Regions from separate parts of the Pantoea sp. SO10 genome, predicted to be linked through region 2. Evidence: predicted binding sites of a transcription regulator. Region 2 holds the regulator's gene; each other region holds the start of a gene.
The links. The regulator CRP, encoded in region 2, controls carbon source genes, mostly activating them, when cyclic AMP is high. The targets are predictions, from matches to a motif close to ATGTGANNNNNNTCACAT.

Region 1 (4,471 bases), 890 kb from region 2:
AAAAAATCCCGCACAATGGCGGGATTTTTCTTTTCTCTGGCAGTTACCAACCGAGCGCTTCGCCGACCAGCAAATAGAGATTGAGGGCGATCACCAGCACCACAATCAGCCGCCCGGCATTCTGCATCAGACGCGAGTTCACCATCTCATCGCCCATCAATTCGCGGTTGCCGGTAAAGGAGAGCAGCGGAATCAGCGCCAGCGCGATACCAAAACTCAACAGCACCTGACTCATTACCAGAATGCGCGTGGGATCCCAGCCCGCCCAAATTACTATAAAAGAGGGCAACATGGTGATGGTGCGGCGGAACCACAGCGGAATGTGGAAACGGATAAAGCCCTGCATCACCACTTGTCCCGCCAGCGTGCCAACCACGGTTGAGGAGAGACCGGCAGCCACCAGACTCAAACCAAACACAATTGCTGCCGCTTCACCCAACAGCGGTTGCAGCGTTAGGTATGCCTGATCGAGATCGACGATGCTGGAGTGACCGCTAAAGTGAAACGCCGCGGCGGCGGTGGCCATCATCGCCAGATTCACAAAGCCAGCGATGGTCATGGCGATAGCCACATCCAGCTTGGTTGAACTGTAACGTTGCGCCTTGCTGCCTTTATTGCCGTGCTGCGTCAGCGCCGAGTGCAGATAAATCACGTGCGGCATAATGGTGGCGCCTAACACACCAGCAGCGAGGAATACCGCATCCGATGTTGGCAGCGATGGCAGCGCCATGCCAACCACCAGCTCACTCACTTTAGGCTGGGAGAAAAACAGCTCCACAATATAAGCCGCCGCTACAAACAGCAGCAGACCGCCAATCACCAGTTCCAGCGGCTTCTGCCCGCGACTTTGCAGCATCAGAATCAGGTAGGTCGCGATACCGGTTAACACCGCACCCTGCAGCAGGGAAATGCCAAGTAATAGCTTGAAGCCGAGCGCCGCGCCGATAAATTCAGCGAGATCGGTGGCCATGGCGATGATTTCCGCCTGCACCCAATAGAACCACACCGCCGGGCGCGGGAAGCGATCGCGGATGTGTTCTGCAAGATTTTTGCCGGTAGCAATGCCCAGCTTGGCGGACATCAGCTGGATCAGCATCGCCATGACGTTGGCCCACACCACCACCCATAACAGCTTGTAGCCGTAGGCGGCGCCGGCCTGAATGTTGGTCGCGAAGTTGCCGGGATCGATGTAGCCAATCGCCGCAATAAAGGCGGGGCCCAGCAGCGCGAGTTTGATCTTTCTGGCTCCGCGAGCGGCGCGCTCGGCGGTGCGGCTTTCTAGCATAGTTTTACCCTGTCCTAATGCTTGTTGACCTGTCCAGATTAAGGGTCATTCAAGGCAGATGAAATTTGGTTATAGTTATTGTAGTAATAGATGGTGCTATAAAGTATAGCCATTGCTATACATTGCGGTAAAGTCAGTTCTTGCTAAAAACAAATGCAACGCAAAAGACTCTACTCTTGGGTTATTTTATAGACAATGTTTTTGTGGATATTTCTTGTGATGAATTTGTAATAGGGTTGTGAGCGGTCAGACTTATCTGAGAAAAAACGCGATAGCGAATACTTATAATGTGGTTTTGATCTCGTTTTTAAGTAACGCGTTACATAGAATACGCAACAAAATACAACCCTCCTCAAATTTGGAGCCGACATGTCCCATGTTTTGCATTTTCTTTTAGCACTAGTGGTGGTAGCGGTGCTGGCCTTGCTGGTCAGCCACGATCGTAAAAGCATCCGTCTTCGTTATATCGTTCAACTTCTGGTAATCGAAATTCTGCTGGCCTGGTTCTTCCTGAACTCCTCCATCGGTCTCGGCTTTGTGCAGGGCTTCGCAGGATTCTTTGATCATCTGCTCAAATATGCCGCCGAAGGCACCAACTTCGTGTTTGGCAATATGAGCGAAAAAGGTCTCGCTTTCTTCTTCCTTAACGTGCTTTGCCCCATCATTTTCATCTCTGCGTTAATCGGTATTTTGCAGCATTTCCGCATCTTGCCGTGGGTGATTCGCGGCATTGGTACCGTGCTGTCCAAAGTAAACGGTATGGGCAAACTGGAATCCTTTAACGCCGTGAGTTCTCTGATTTTGGGACAGTCAGAAAACTTCATCGCTTATAAAGATATCCTTGGCAAAATGTCACAGCGCCGTATGTACACTATGGCAGCGACTGCCATGTCGACGGTTTCGATGTCAATTGTCGGCGCCTACATGACCATGCTGCAGCCAAAATATGTGGTGGCCGCGCTGGTATTGAACATGTTCAGCACCTTTATTGTGCTGTCGCTGATTAACCCGTACCGCGTGGATAGCGAAGAAGATCTGCAATTGCAGGACCTGCATAAAGGCCAGAGCTTCTTCGAAATGCTGGGCGAATACATCCTCGCCGGTTTTAAAGTTGCGATGATTGTTGCCGCAATGCTGATTGGTTTTATCGCCTTGATCACCGGTCTGAACGCGCTGTTCGACCTGATTTTCGGCATCAGCTTCCAGGGCGTGCTGGGCTATGTGTTCTATCCATTTGCGTGGGTGATGGGTGTTCCTTCACACGAAGCGCTGCAAGTAGGCAGCATCATGGCCACCAAACTGGTTTCCAACGAATTCGTGGCAATGATGGATCTGCAGAAAATCGCCGGTCAGCTGTCGCCACACTCGGAAGGTATTCTTTCTGTGTTCCTGGTCTCCTTTGCTAACTTCTCCTCTATCGGGATTGTGGCGGGCGCGATTAAAGGTCTGCACGAAGAGCAAGGTAACGTGGTTTCACGCTTCGGCCTGAAACTGCTGTACGGTTCAACGCTGGTGAGCGTGCTGTCAGCCGCTATCGCTGGTCTGGTATTGGCCTTCTGATATACGGGGCGAGCTGCGGCTCGCCCTTCTCTTCTTAATTATTTCAATCGGTTCTAATCCGCGTCGCTTCCGCTTTTCCCCCGCTATCACCCGCTTCACTGTTAAACGCAAAACCTTTGCACAATATTGAATTTCCGTTCACACCGCCTGCGCCCGTAGTTTTTCTCCATGACGTCACTTCAGGAGAACCGCATGAGCATTCAATTCCTTGGCATGATTGGCCACCGCCTCGCTTCCGAAATCATTCCGGCTAGCGGCCCGCTGTTCGATAAAGAGTACATTGCGCGTTTTGCGCGGGCGCATGAAGACGCCGGTTTTGATCGCATTCTGGTGGGCTATTGGTCGGATCAGCCGGATGGTTTTCTGGTCACCGCGCACGCGGCGGCGCACACCTCGACGCTGAAATTTTTGCTGGCGCATCGTCCCGGCTTTGTCTCGCCGACGCTAGCGGCGCGCAAACTGGCTTCGCTTGATCACCTCACCGACGGTCGCTTAGCGGTGCACATCATCAGCGGCGGCAGCGATGCCGAGCAGCGCCGCGACGGTGACTTCCTCAATAAAGCCGAGCGCTATGCGCGTAGCGATGAGTTCCTCACCGTATTGAAGCAGAGCCTCGAATCCGCGCAGCCGTACGATCATCAAGGCCAGTTTTATCAGGCCGAGCAGGCGTTCTCAGCCATCAAACCGCTGCAGAATAAACTGCCCATCTATTTTGGCGGATCGTCGCAGGAGGCGATTGATGTTGCAGCACGCCATGCCGATGTGTTTGCGCTGTGGGGCGAGCCGCTGAAAGGCGCGGAAGAGACGGTACGCAACGTGCGTGCCGCTGCCGCCAGACAGGGCCGCGAAATTAACTTCAACATCTCGTTCCGGCCGATTCTTGGCACAACTGAAAAAGAAGCCTGGGAACGTGCGGAGCACATCCGCGCCACGGCCGAAAAACAGCTTAACGAAAGTGGCTTTGCCTTTGGTAAGGCGAAGCCGCAGAGCGTTGGCGCGCAGCGTTTACTCGCTGCCGCCAATGAAGGCGATCGTCTGGATAAAGTGCTGTGGACCGGCGTCGCAAAACTGGTTCAGGGCGGCTACAACTCCACTGCGCTGGTGGGAACGCCGGAGCAAGTTTCCGATGCACTGCTGGAATATTATCGCCTTGGCATTCATAGCGTGCTGATTCGCGGCTTCGATCCGCTTAACGATGCGGTGGAATATGGTCGCGAGCTGATTCCGCTGACGCGCGAGAAAGTCGATGCGCTCTCAGCCGCCGATAAAAGGAGCGCCTGAAGCTTATGAGCCAGTATCAGCACCAGCGCCTGCGTGATTTTGTCACCAATCTTGCCAACTTGCTGGATGCGCAGCCGGAGGAGGCCACGGTGTTGCAGCGTGGCAGCGCGTGGCTTGGCGAGTTGATTCGCCACGACGACTGGCTGGACGACGCCTTTACCCAACCTCATCCCGAACACTATCAACAATATTTGTTGTATGCCGATGCGCAGCAACGCTTTTCGGTGGTGAGTTTCGTCTGGGGGCCAGGCCAGCAAACGCCGATTCACGACCATCGCGTATGGGGATTGATTGGCATGCTGCGCGGCGCAGAAATTTCTCAATCCTGGCAGCCGGGGCCAAACG
Region 2 (4,471 bases):
ATAAAAAAAGACTCAGTTCCATGTATATTCGGGTGCTCCTCACCCAGTAAAGCGAACAACCCATCGAAGCTATCAGCGACTTATGCATCAGACAAGCCTTTACCCAAGCTATTTTGATCGCCCCAGCGGCGAGCGTTTTAAACCCCTGCGCGGATTCAGTAACGCGCATCTGCAAACGCTGCTGCCGCGTATTCTGCGGCGCCGCGTTACGTTACGTCCGCACTGGCAGCGTCTTGACCTGCCGGACGGCGATTTTGTCGATTTAGCGTGGAGTGAAGATCCGGCGCAGGCGCGTCATAAACCGCGCATGGTGATGTTTCACGGCCTGGAAGGCAGCTTTCGCAGCCCGTATGCGCACGGCCTGATGCAGGCGTGTCAGGCACGCGGCTGGCTGGCGGTGGTAATGCACTTTCGCGGCTGCAGCGGCGAGCCTAATCGCTTAAAGCGCATCTATCACTCCGGTGAAACCGAAGACGCCACCTACTTCCTTCACTGGCTGCAGCGCGAATGGGGCAGCGTACCCACCGCCGCCGTCGGCGTTTCGCTGGGCGGCAACATGCTCGCTTGTTTGCTGGGTCAGCAAGGTCACGATGTACCGATTGATGCCGGCATCGCCATCTCAGCGCCGCTGGCGCTCGAGCCTTGCAGCGGCAAGCTGGATGTGGGGTTTTCACGCTTTTATCAGCACTATTTACTGACGCAGCTGAAAAAGAACGCCACGCGCAAACTGCGCGCCTGGCCTGGCACGCTGCCGGTCGATCTCAGCCAGTTACGTGCTTTCCGCCGCTTACGCGAGTTCGATGATGCGATAACCGCACGTGCGCACGGTTTTATTGACGCCAACGACTATTATCAACGAGCCAGCGCGATGCCGTTGCTGACCGGCGTGCGTAAACCGCTGTTGATCATTCACGCGCAAGACGATCCCTTTATGACCGATGCCGTTATTCCGCAACCTGACCAGCTGTCAGCCTCCATTCAGTATCAGCTGACGCAGCAAGGCGGCCACGTCGGTTTCGTCGGCGGCACCGTTCTTAAACCGAAAATGTGGCTGGAACAGCGCGTGCCCGACTGGCTCTCAACTTATCTGGATGTGTAATTGTGATTATTCCCTGGCAAGAACTCGAAGCGGACACGCTGGAAAACCTGATTGAAACCTTCGTGTTACGCGAAGGCACTGATTACGGCGAGCAGGAACGCAGTTTGCTGCAAAAAGTCACCGACGTACGCCGCCAACTGGAGCGCGGCGACGTGGTGCTGGTGTGGTCGGAACTGCATGAATCGATCAATATTATGCCGAAGGGTGAATTCCGCGGCTGATGCACCCCGCGGCAATTCGTGGTAACAATGCTCATCGCCGGACTTCACAGGGAGCTCTGTTATGTCAGCCAGGCATCCAATTATTGCCGTCACCGGTTCCAGCGGCGCCGGAACCACCACCACCAGCCTCGCCTTCCGTAAAATTTTCCAGCAGCTGAATTTGCATGCGGCGGAACTCGAAGGCGACAGTTTCCATCGCTACACACGTCCGGAAATGGACATGGCGATCCGCAAGGCGCGCGATCTCGGGCGTCACATCAGCTACTTCGGCCCGGAAGCCAACGACTTCGGCCTGCTGGAGCAGACGTTTAAACATTACGGCCAAACCGGCCTTGGCGAATCGCGCAAATATCTACATACCTACGATGAAGCCGTGCCGTGGAATCAGGTGCCGGGCACTTTTACGCCGTGGCAGCCGCTGCCGGAAAACACCGATGTGCTGTTCTATGAAGGCTTACACGGCGGCGTGGTCACGCAGCAGCAAAATGTGGCGGAGCATGTCGATCTGCTGGTTGGCGTGGTGCCGATTGTTAACCTTGAGTGGATTCAGAAGCTGGTGCGTGACACCAGCGAGCGCGGCCATTCACGCGAAGCGGTGATGGATTCGGTGGTACGGTCAATGGAGGATTACATTAACTTCATCACGCCACAGTTCTCGCGCACCCACATTAACTTCCAGCGCGTGCCGACCGTTGATACCTCAAACCCGTTTGCCGCACGCGAAATTCCGTCGCTCGACGAAAGCTTCGTGGTGATCCATTTCCGTGGTCTGGAAGGCATCGCGTTCCCCTATCTGCTGGCGATGATTCAGGGATCGTTTATTTCGCACATCAATACGCTGGTGGTGCCGGGTGGCAAAATGGGATTGGCGATGGAGCTGATTATGCTGCCGCTGGTACAGCGACTGATTGAAGGGAAGCGGATTGAATAAGCGAAGTCATTCCGTAGCGGCGCAATTTATTGCGCAATGAATTGCGCCGCTACAATCCGAGTTATAACTCGATCACCTCATAGCTGTGGGTAATTTCGACGCCTTTACCCAGCATGATCGCTACCGAACAATATTTTTCCGCTGACAGATCAACCGCACGCGAAACGGCCTTGTCGCTCAATGCTTTACCGCTGACAATAAAATGCAGGTTGATGTGGGTAAAAATGCGTGGCGCTTCTTCACGGCGTTCCGATGTGAGCTTCACTTCGCAATCGGCCACATCGCTGCGCCCTTTTTGCAGGATCGACACCACATCAATAGCGCTACAGCCGCCCGCGGCCATCAGCACCATCTCCATTGGACTTGGCGCTTTATCACCGGAATTACCATCCATCAATACCTGATGGCCGGATGAGGATTCTCCGAGAAAGGTAAGACCTTCCACCCATTTCACTCGTGCCTGCATGATTCTTTCTCCTGAAGCGGCGGTTTTGCCGCCAGAGTACGCTTTCACCTGACAAACAGCAATCCAGAGTAATCCCCCTTCTGCTGAAGCGAGACAACACAAGACAGCTCGCAAAAGCTGTGCTACAAACAGTGCTGAAAATATTTTCGTCATCACAGACGAAGGCCGGAAGAATCAAAAGCGTAGCTTAAGAGTCCACCCGGAATAATTTTTCCTTTACTGGAAACGCTCGACGATTAAACCGCCTGACAGGGAAAAAAATGCCCCCTGTGTTTTGGGCACGATTACAACAGAGGATAATAGCGAATGGTTCTCGGCAAACCGCAAACAGACCCTACACTCGAATGGTTCCTGTCCCATTGCCATATTCACAAATATCCATCCAAAAGCACGCTCATCCATCAGGGTGAGAAAGCGGAAACGCTGTACTACATCGTAAAAGGTTCCGTAGCGGTACTGATTAAAGATGAAGAAGGCAAAGAGATGATTCTCTCCTACCTCAATCAGGGGGATTTCATCGGCGAACTCGGTCTTTTCGAAGAAGGCCAGGAACGTAGTGCTTGGGTGCGTGCGAAGTCTGCCTGCGAAGTGGCTGAAATTTCATACAAAAAATTCCGTCAGCTGATTCAGGTAAACCCGGATATTTTAATGCGACTTTCTTCGCAAATGGCGCGTCGTCTGCAAGTGACATCTGAGAAAGTGGGCAACCTTGCCTTCCTCGATGTCACCGGACGTATTGCGCAAACGCTGCTAAATCTGGCCAAACAGCCAGATGCGATGACTCACCCAGACGGGATGCAAATCAAAATCACCCGTCAGGAGATTGGTCAGATCGTGGGCTGCTCACGCGAAACCGTGGGTCGTATCCTGAAAATGCTGGAAGATCAGAACCTGATCTCCGCACACGGTAAAACCATCGTCGTTTACGGCACCCGCTAATTTCTTCTCACCCACGGCGTGATGGCAACATCGCGCCGTTTCTATTTGCGATGAGCTGATGTGGCGCCGAATCATCTATCATCCCGAAGTTAACTATGCGCTGCGGCAAACGCTGGTGCTGTGCCTGCCTGTGGCTCTCGGTTGGCTGTTTGGCGATCTGCAAAAAGGTCTGCTGTTCTCGTTAGTGCCCGCCTGCTGCAACATGGCGGGACTGGATACGCCGCACAAACGCTTCTTCAAACGCCTGATTGTGGGTGGTTCGCTGTTTGCCACCGGCAGTTTCCTGATGCAAATCCTCACCGCTTACCAGATACCGCTGCCGCTGATTTTACTGGCGCTGCCGCTGCTGATTGGCGTAACCGGCGAAATCGGCCCGCTGCACGCGCGCCTGCTGCCCGCCACACTCATCGCCGCCATCTTTACGCTCAGCTTAGTGGGACGCATGCCGATATGGGTGCCGCCGCTGCTCTATATTGGCGGCACGCTGTGGTACGGCTTGTTCAACTGGTTCTGGTTCTGGCTGTGGAAAGAGCAGCCGATGCGCGAATCGCTCAGCCTGCTGTTCCGCGAGCTGGCGGATTACTGCGATGCCAAATACACCTTACTGACGCAGCTGACCGATCCAGAGAAAGCGCTGCCGCCGCTGCTGGCGCGCCAGCAAAAGGCGGTCGACCTCATCACCACCTGTTATCAGCAAATGCATATGCTGTCGGCGAGCCGCGATAACAGCCACAAACGCCTGACGCGCGCTTTCCAGGTTGCGCTGGATTTACAGGAACACATCTCCGTGAGTTTGCATCAGCCCGAAGAGGTGC
Region 3 (4,471 bases), 470 kb from region 2:
CTGCGCATCATGCAGCATAAGCAAAACCCGCAGGCAGCGATTGATGCACCGCGCTGGCGCGTTGAGCAAGGACGTGCGGTGGTGGTTGAACCCGGCATCGACCGTAACGTGCTGGCGAAGCTGCGCGAGATGGGGCACCAGATTACGCTGGAAGATCCTTTGCTTGGCTATAACTTCGGCGGTGCGCAGGCGATTGTGCGCGATCCGCAAGGCTTCTATATCGCCGCCACTGAAAGCCGTAAGGATGGGCAGGCGCTGGTGTTTTGATTTAACGTGTTAAAACGGTCACCATTATTGGTGACCCTGGAATTCCGCCATTTCCTTATCGGGTGCGCATTTATGCGCACCAGGCAAACGCCGCCCGTTGTACCCGTCAGGCCATTGCACTATTCTTTAGGACCATTCCCATCGAATCGAATTAGCCATAACAGGAGTTCATCATGGCGTCAGGAATTTCTCGCATCTGGATGCGTACCGGCATGCTGATGGTCAGCGCGTTAGTGGTGCTGCAACTCACAGCCTGCGGTGACAAAGAGGGCGATCAGCGTAAAGCGTTCAGTGACTTCCTTCAGAACACGGTGATGCGCAGTGGCGAACATCTGCCAAGCCTGAGTGAAAACCAAAAGCAAACCTTCGGCAACTACGCCAGCGACTACGCCATCCTTTATGGCTTCTCGCAGCAGACCAATCAGGCGATTGAGCAAGGTATGCGCCCGGTGGTTGATGAGTTAGCAGCGATTCGTGTACCCCAGGATTACCTCACGCGTCGCGATAGCCTGCGCCAGGCCAGCGGCAATCTGAGCGTGCTGACCCAGCAGATTCAGAGCGCCAAAATGCAGGCGGACAGCAGCAAAGCCACCCTGAAGCAGCCGGATGATCTGAAGAAAGTGTATGACGCGGCCTACGTCAAAGTCGTGACGCAGCCAGCTAGCACGCTGATTCCGCTGCTGCCACAGCTGCAGGCGCTGAGCCAGGCAGCCGTGCAAACCGGCGACTATCTGCAATCGCAAGGCACGCGCGTAACCTTCAACGATGGCGGCGTACAGTTCCCAACCCAGGATCAGGCAACGCAATACAACACGCTGATGAGCAATCTCTCCAGCAACGCGCAAGCGCTGACGCAAGCACAAAATGCGGTGCAAGGCGGGTTGTAACAGCCGAACTATTTTAGTGGTCGCCATCAATGGCGACCCTGAAAGTCTGTTGTCCCTTTCCAGAATTTCGTCACTTCCTTACAGCTCACTTGTCTGCTGCAGCATATTGTGATCTGGCGCATTTTCAACCAAAAATAGTTTGTGACATTGATCACACTTACACAACAAAGCACCCACCTTAAAAGGTGACTTAAGTCACATTCATCGCCTTGTTTTGCTTAATTTTTCGGCACCGTTGCTTTCTTACAGCGCCTTTTTGTGATCGATGTCACCTTATTGCCCCCCAACCACCCCAGCTTAGCGTGATCTGCATCACACTTAGGTGCAGCTCTACGCAGCGTAATAAACTAGTGCTAGAGTCCGCGTGCATACAGTAATGCCACGGCCCCCGCCGTAACGTTCAAACAAAAACAAACGCGCTCTCTTATTGCAGCGCGTCTCAATAAGGGGTGGGTTTATGTCCTCATCAGTAAAGGTCAAGGTTCAGAGCTTTGGTCGCTTTCTGAGTAATATGGTGATGCCTAACATCGGTGCGTTTATCGCATGGGGTATCATCACTGCGCTGTTCATCCCAACCGGATGGATTCCAAACGAAACGCTGGCGAAACTCGTCGGCCCAATGATCACCTACCTGCTGCCGCTGCTGATTGGTTTCACCGGTGGACGTCTGGTTGGCGGCGATCGCGGTGGCGTGGTCGGTGCGATCACCACCATGGGCGTGATTGTCGGTGCCGATATGCCGATGTTCCTCGGCTCCATGATTGCCGGCCCGCTGGGCGGCTGGGCAATCAAATCCTTTGACCGCGTTGTTGATGGCAAGATCAAAAGCGGCTTCGAGATGCTGGTTAACAACTTCTCGGCCGGTATCATCGGTATGCTGCTGGCGCTGCTGGCGTTTGTCGCTATCGGTCCACTGGTTGAAGGCCTGTCTCACATTCTCGCCGCGGGCGTGAATCTGATGGTGCAGAACAACCTGCTGCCGCTGACCTCAATCTTTGTTGAACCGGCGAAAATCCTGTTCCTCAATAACGCCATTAACCACGGTATCTTCTCTCCGCTGGGTATCCAGCAGGCGAGCGAGGCGGGCAAATCAATCTTCTTCCTGATTGAAGCCAACCCTGGTCCGGGTATGGGCGTGCTGGTTGCCTACATGGTATTTGGCCGCGGTAGCGCCAAACAATCTGCAGGCGGTGCAGCGATCATCCACTTCCTTGGTGGTATCCACGAAATTTACTTCCCATACGTGCTGATGGCGCCGCGTCTGTTGCTGGCGGTTATTCTCGGCGGTATGACTGGCGTATTCACCCTGACACTGCTGAACGGCGGCCTGGTCTCTCCGGCTTCTCCAGGTTCTATCCTGGCGGTGCTGGCGATGACGCCAAAAGGCGCTTACTTCGCGAATATCGCTGCCATTATCGCTGCGTTTGCCGTCTCCTTTGTGGTCTCAGCTATCCTGCTGAAAACCAGCAAAGTGAAAGAAGATGAAGATATCGAAGCGGCGACACAGCGCATGCAGGATATGAAAGCGCAGTCAAAAGGTCAGGCTGTTGCCGGTTCGCCAGTCGCTGGCGATGCGATGAGCGTTGACCTGAACCACGTGCGTAAAATCATCGTAGCCTGTGACGCCGGTATGGGTTCAAGTGCGATGGGTGCAGGCGTGCTGCGTAAGAAAGTGCAGGACGCGGGTCTAAGCAATATCTCTGTCACCAACACGGCGATTAACTCGCTGCCGGGCGACGTTGATCTGGTGATTACCCACCGCGATCTGACCGAACGTGCAATGCGTCAGGCGCCGCAGGCGCAGCACATTTCGCTGAACAACTTCCTTGATAGCGCGCTGTACAGCAACCTGACCGAACGTCTGGTGGCCGCTAACCGCAGCGAAGCGCGTCGTGAAACCGTGCAGACCACGCTGGCTGACAGCTACGACGAAGGCAACGCGCACCTGTTCAAACTGGGTGCAGACAACGTGTTCCTTGGTCTGAGTGCCACCCATAAAGAGCAGGCGATTCGCTTTGCGGGTGAGCAGCTGGTGAAAGGTGGCTACGTACAGCCGGAATATGTTGATGCGATGCTGGAACGCGAAAAGCTGACGCCAACTTACCTCGGTGAATCCATTGCTGTGCCACACGGTACTGTAGAAGCGAAAGACCGCGTGCTGAAAACCGGCGTGGTGTTCTGTCAGTATCCGGCGGGCGTACAGTTTGGTGATGAGCCAGAAGACGTGGCGCGTTTGGTGATTGGTATCGCCGCTCGCAATAACGAGCACATTCAGGTGATTACCAGCCTGACCAACGCGCTGGATGATGACAGCGTGATTGAGAAGCTGGCCAATACCACCAGCGTGCAGGACGTGTTGGATCTGCTCTCGGGCAGCACCGTCAAAGCGTAATACCCCGTTTTACCTTCCCTGGGGCGGGTAAGCCCGTCCCACATTTCCGGGGCGGACTTGCCCGCCCTTTCGTCATTTGATATGGGTCAAATTTATGAAAGCGTTACATTTTGGAGCAGGTAACATCGGTCGCGGTTTTATCGGTAAGTTACTGGCAGATGCCGGCATCGAGCTGGTGTTTGCTGACGTCAATCAGGTGGTACTTGATGCCCTTAACGCCCGTCATGAGTATCCGGTTCATGTGGTTGGCGAACAGGCAAAAGTCGAAATCGTAACAGGCGTGAGCGCCGTCAACAGCACCAGCGATGACATCGTTACGCTGATTGCTGAGGTTGATATCGTGACCACGGCGGTTGGCCCGCAGATTCTGGAGCGCATCGCCGGTGGCGTCGCGAAAGGTCTGGCCAAACGCAGCGACAGCGGTAATGTGCGTCCACTCAACATCATCGCCTGTGAAAACATGGTGCGCGGTACCAGCCAGCTGAAACAGCACGTGCTAAAAGCGCTGCCAGAGCAGTATCACGCATGGGTTGAAACGCATGTTGGCTTCGTGGATTCCGCGGTAGACCGCATCGTGCCGCCGTCCGAAGCGGGCACCACCGATCCGCTGGAAGTGACAGTTGAAACCTTCAGCGAGTGGATTGTTGATAAAACCCAGTTCAAAGGGGAATTGCCGAACATTCCTGGCATGGAATTGACCGACAACCTGATGGCATTCGTTGAGCGCAAGCTGTTCACTCTCAATACCGGTCACGCCATCACCGCGTATCTCGGCCAGCTGGCTGGTCACGCTACCATTCGTGACGCGATTCTCGATGAGAACGTGCGTGCGGTAGTGCAAGGCGCGATGCAGGAGAGCGGCGCCGTGCTGATCAAGCGTTATGGTTTTGAAGCCGATAAACATGCTGCCTATATCCAGAAAATC
Region 4 (4,471 bases), 1.9 Mb from region 2:
AACGTTGACTTTCTCAATCCCGCTGCGCACCGCAAGACGCATATCTTCATCGCTGACGCCGGTACCACCGTGCAGCACCAGCGGCGTTTTAGTGGCATCGGTAATTTCCGCCAGGCGCTGATGCTGAATATGGGCTTTACCGGTGTACAAGCCGTGCACCGTGCCGATGGAGATCGCCAGCATATCGACGCCGGTTTCATCGACAAAGCGTTTGGCTTCATCGACGGTGGTAAACGCCGCATCGTTCATTTCCACCTCTTTGCCATCTTCCGACCCGCCAATCGCGCCCAATTCCGCCTCAACCGAAACCGCCAGCGGGCGCGCCATATCAATAACACGGCGCGTATTGGCGATGTTCTCTTCAATCGGTAAATGTGAACCGTCATACATAATTGAACTGAAGCCCGCATCCAGCGCGGTTTGGATTGCGTCTAAATCCGAACAGTGATCGAGGTGCAAACAGGTCGGCACGTTACGGCTTTCCGACAATGAGCGAATCGCATCCACCAATAATTTATGTCCGAGATATTTGGCGGTTCCGGTTGAGATCTGAATCATTAATGGGCTATTCGTTTTCTCCGCTGCTTTAAAAAAGGCGGGCAACATTTCCAGGCAGTGCAAATTAAAGGAACCGAGCGCTTTAAATTCACGTTCTTTAGCCACCTGTAACAGATCGGTAAAGTTATAAAGTTTCATGGAGCTTTTCCTCATGGGATTTAGACTTGGTGGATTTTCCGTTAACAAACCAGGCGATGAGAGTAATAAAGGCAATAAACAGCGCGACGAACAGCCAGTTATTCTGGAATGCATGGCCGAGCACCAGGCCGGTACTGATGACATCCGAATCACTGAAGGTGACGCCAGTAAAACCGTAGCTTTCCAGCATCGGCACCAGAATCGCCGGCAGGAAGGTAATGAACAGACCGTGCACGAAACCGCCGATCATTGCGCCGCGACGCCCACCGAGCGCATTACCGAACACGCCTGCGGTGCCACCGGCAAAGAAGTTAGTCAGCAATCCTGGCAGAATCATCGCCAGACCAAACATCGGGAACACCAGCATGCCAACCACCGAACCCAGCGTGGTGGCGAGGAAGCCGACGATCACCGCGTTCGGGGCGTACGGGAACATCACCGGGCAGTCGAGCGCCGGTTTTGCATCCGGCACCAGACGCATGGCGATACCACGGAAAGCCGGCACCAGTTCGTTCAGCAACAGACGCACGCCGCTATACAGCACGAACACACCGCACACGAACTGAATCGACTGCATAAAGGCGTACATCAGGTAGTTCATGCCGTTGCTGTACTGGCCGATAAATTCCGGACCGGCGGCGACCGCAGGGATCAGATACATCGGCACCATCACCACCGCCATCGACAGATAGGTGTCCTGCAGGAATTTAAAGTTATCGGGCAGTTTGAGATCTTCGGTGGAGCGCGACCCTTTGCCCACCACCTTTGCCACCGCCGCCGTCAGCAGATAGCCAATGGTGCAGAAGTGCCCGAGCGCCACGTCGTCAGAATCGGTGATGCGGCGCACCACCGGTTGGGCCAACGCAGGCATCACCACCGCCATAATGCCGCCAAAAATGCCGCCGGTAAGGATCAGAGGTAAACCTGTCAGCCCCGCTTTATAGCCAATCACCGCACCGATGGTCGCCATCCACAGCAGCGCCTGACCAGTAAGGAAGATGTATTTGAACGGTGTCAGACGCGCAATGATGATGTTGACGATAAAGATCACCAACAGCGTCAGCGCCACTTCTGAACCCAGCTCGCGGTTTGCTAACCCGGCAATGGCGGCAACGTCGGTGATATAACCCTGCATGCCAAAGCCGTGGGTGAAAATGGTGTTCAGGAAGGTCAGCGTACCGACAATAATGTTGATACCGGCCATCATAATTAAGAAACCGAGCAGGGTTTTAAAGGTGCCTTCCACCACCTTGCCCGCCGATTTTTTTTGCAGTAGCAGACCAATCAGGGCAATAAAGGCGATCAGTATCGATGCCTGCCCCAATAAGTCTTTTACCAGGAAGTCGATGACACTATTCATGATTAGCAACCTTTAAGTTACGTTCTTTCATAAACGCCACGATTTTCTCTTCAATTTCTGCTTTGTCGGTCAGCTTATTGAGAATAATCACCCGCTTGATCTGTTCCGGGCTGGCATCGGCATTTAACACATCAGCAAAGGCTTTCTGAGTTAAAATCATGTCGGATTTAAAGGCGTTGGCTTCAGAAATGGTGGTGTGATCAATATCAGCATCAATTTCGAGTTTCTTTAATACTGACTTGGCGCTCATTTCAATCGCAAAGCTTGAACCCAAACCACATCCACAGACACATAATATTTTCAGCATGGCTATTTCCTCACAGAATTTGCAGTTGTTTAGCGAGTTTATAATGATGCCCTTCCGTATCGACCAGGCGTTTTTTCATGCTTATTAAATCAATCGGAATCGGTCGATTACTGCCATTAATAATCACCGCTTTATTGCGCATTCCCGACTGAATACAACGCGCGACTTCACTGGCCATAATGGTGCCCTGATAAATCTCTTCACAAGTAGGATCGCCATTACGCAGGCCATAACCGATAATCGTTTTACGAATACGCACACCAATTAACGGTTCAATTTGTTTAATTAAGGTATCGATAGCGCCCTGAAAGCCCGGCGAATATTCACGGGTATAGCCTTCCGAGCACAAAATTATCACGCTGTTCTGCGCCGCCAGCCGCTGCGTGATGCGTTCCGCCAGCTCCTGCGGTGCAATCTGGCATTCCGGTATCAGCGCGAAATCGGCATTGGATTTGATCGCTGACTGCAAGGTTAATTCACCGCAATAACCACCCAGCAGCTCCACCATAAATACACGACCGGTTAAGGCGCGGCCGGTATTACGTAACTTCGCCACCTCTTTTAACACCTGCTCACAGGCGGTGGAGAAACCGATGCTGTAATCACTGCCAAAGACATCGTTATCGATGGTCATGCCGACGCCAAAACAGTTGACACCAAATTCGCTCAGCGTATGCAGGAATTGTAATGAGCCGTCTCCGCCCGCCATAATTAATACATCGATGCGCAGCGATTTAAGGTGTTTGGCGATCATCTCATATTCCGGGCGAATTAATTTCCTGCTGGTTCGTCCCGATTGCATCACCGGAATAGCGGCGATGGCGTAATCCACTAAATCACGTTGGGATATTTCCTGATGATTGTTTTCCAGCAAACCTGGAATACCACCATTAAATAACACCATTTCCGCTTGAGTTAAGCGCGATATTTGATACACAAAGTTATTAATCCCGGTGACATCGCCACCGCTGATCACCATGCCAATTCTCATTGTCATCATCCTTTATGCTGTGCGTCTGGAATTCATTCTTCCGATTAATCGCATTGTTATTTGCAACGAATGTCACACTTTTGCGATGAATTTCCCGAGTGAGATAATTGACAGCATCCAACAAAGGCTTATTTTTGTGATATAAATCACATGGCATTTTTCACCTTAAAACCTTAATAACAAATAAAATCATAGGTTTATATTTATTTTGCGTAGTAAAATCAGCAGACCAAATAAACGCCCTCTCCGCGATTTTTATTTCGATCTATTTTGTGATTTCCCGCGCATTTTTATTGGTTCCTGCCGGTTATTCCGTAAAGTAAAAAGGGATAATGATTCCGTGCGTTATTTACGCGTCAGGGCCAGTGAATGATTGACTCAGTGCAGCTGCGCTTGTCCAATACCGTGGCAGATAAAGAATAAAGAAGAGAAAATGAGCATGCAGAAGGATATGTTGCGTAAGTTGGCCGCGGTGGTGGGTGACAAACAGTTATTAACCCATGCGGATGATAAAGCCTGGTACATAAAGGGGTTCCGTGTCGGACGCGGTGACGCGCTGGCGGTGGCGGTGGCGTTACCGCAAACCTTGTTGCAGCTGTGGCAAACACTGCAGGTGTGCGTGGCGCACGATGTGATTGTGTTGATGCAGGCGTCAAATACCGGCGTCACCGGCGGCTCAACGCCCGACGGCAATGATTACGACCGCGATATCGTGATCATCAGCACCCGCCAGCTCAAAGGCGTGCAGGTGATCGATCAGGCGCGCCAGGTGATCGCCTTCCCCGGCACCACCTTGACCGAACTGGAGCACACCTTACAGCCACTCGGGCGTGAACCGCACTCGGTTATTGGATCATCCTGCATTGGCGCGTCGGTGGTCGGCGGGATCTGTAATAATTCCGGCGGCTCGCTGATTCGGCGCGGCCCCGCGTTTACCGAAAAATCCCTGTTCGCCCGTATTCATGAGGATGGTCGCCTGGAGATGGTTAATCACCTCGGCATCGAGTTGGGCGACACGCCAGAAGTGATGCTGGCAAATCTCACGCAGCAGCAGTATCAAACCGGCGAGCAAGCCGATTGGCAGGGTAAAATCTGGGCTGATGACTACGCCGACCGC

Region 1: the regulator CRP is predicted to act here: its motif matches at 1,573-1,590, upstream of FCN45_RS13660 (NupC/NupG family nucleoside CNT transporter).
Region 3: the regulator CRP is predicted to act here: its motif matches at 1,455-1,472, upstream of FCN45_RS00440 (PTS mannitol transporter subunit IICBA).
Region 4: the regulator CRP is predicted to act here: its motif matches at 3,489-3,506, upstream of FCN45_RS09200 (6-phosphofructokinase).

What each region holds. Positions count from the first base shown of each region.
Region 1 covers NZ_CP040095.1:2,952,747-2,957,217, forward strand. Annotated here, with positions in the region: gene FCN45_RS13655 (Nramp family divalent metal transporter) at 44-1,285, opposite strand; gene FCN45_RS13660 (NupC/NupG family nucleoside CNT transporter) at 1,655-2,845, shown strand; gene FCN45_RS13665 (LLM class flavin-dependent oxidoreductase) at 3,038-4,126, shown strand; gene FCN45_RS13670 (cysteine dioxygenase) at 4,132-4,471, shown strand, end outside.
Region 2 covers NZ_CP040095.1:3,841,959-3,846,429, forward strand. Annotated here, with positions in the region: gene FCN45_RS17810 (LysE family translocator) at 1-22, opposite strand, end outside; gene FCN45_RS17815 (hydrolase) at 83-1,099, shown strand; gene FCN45_RS17820 (YheU family protein) at 1,102-1,320, shown strand; gene FCN45_RS17825 (phosphoribulokinase) at 1,382-2,251, shown strand; gene FCN45_RS17830 (OsmC family protein) at 2,313-2,717, opposite strand; gene crp (cAMP-activated global transcriptional regulator CRP) at 3,024-3,656, shown strand; gene FCN45_RS17840 (YccS/YhfK family putative transporter) at 3,715-4,471, shown strand, end outside.
Region 3 covers NZ_CP040095.1:89,115-93,585, reverse strand. Annotated here, with positions in the region: gene FCN45_RS00450 (gamma-glutamyltransferase family protein) at 1-267, shown strand, start outside; gene FCN45_RS00445 (DUF3053 domain-containing protein) at 441-1,154, shown strand; gene FCN45_RS00440 (PTS mannitol transporter subunit IICBA) at 1,612-3,546, shown strand; gene mtlD (mannitol-1-phosphate 5-dehydrogenase) at 3,641-4,471, shown strand, end outside.
Region 4 covers NZ_CP040095.1:1,970,133-1,974,603, reverse strand. Annotated here, with positions in the region: gene FCN45_RS09215 (class II fructose-bisphosphate aldolase) at 1-696, opposite strand, end outside; gene FCN45_RS09210 (PTS sugar transporter subunit IIC) at 683-2,056, opposite strand; gene FCN45_RS09205 (PTS sugar transporter subunit IIB) at 2,049-2,363, opposite strand; gene FCN45_RS09200 (6-phosphofructokinase) at 2,374-3,354, opposite strand; gene dld (D-lactate dehydrogenase) at 3,788-4,471, shown strand, end outside.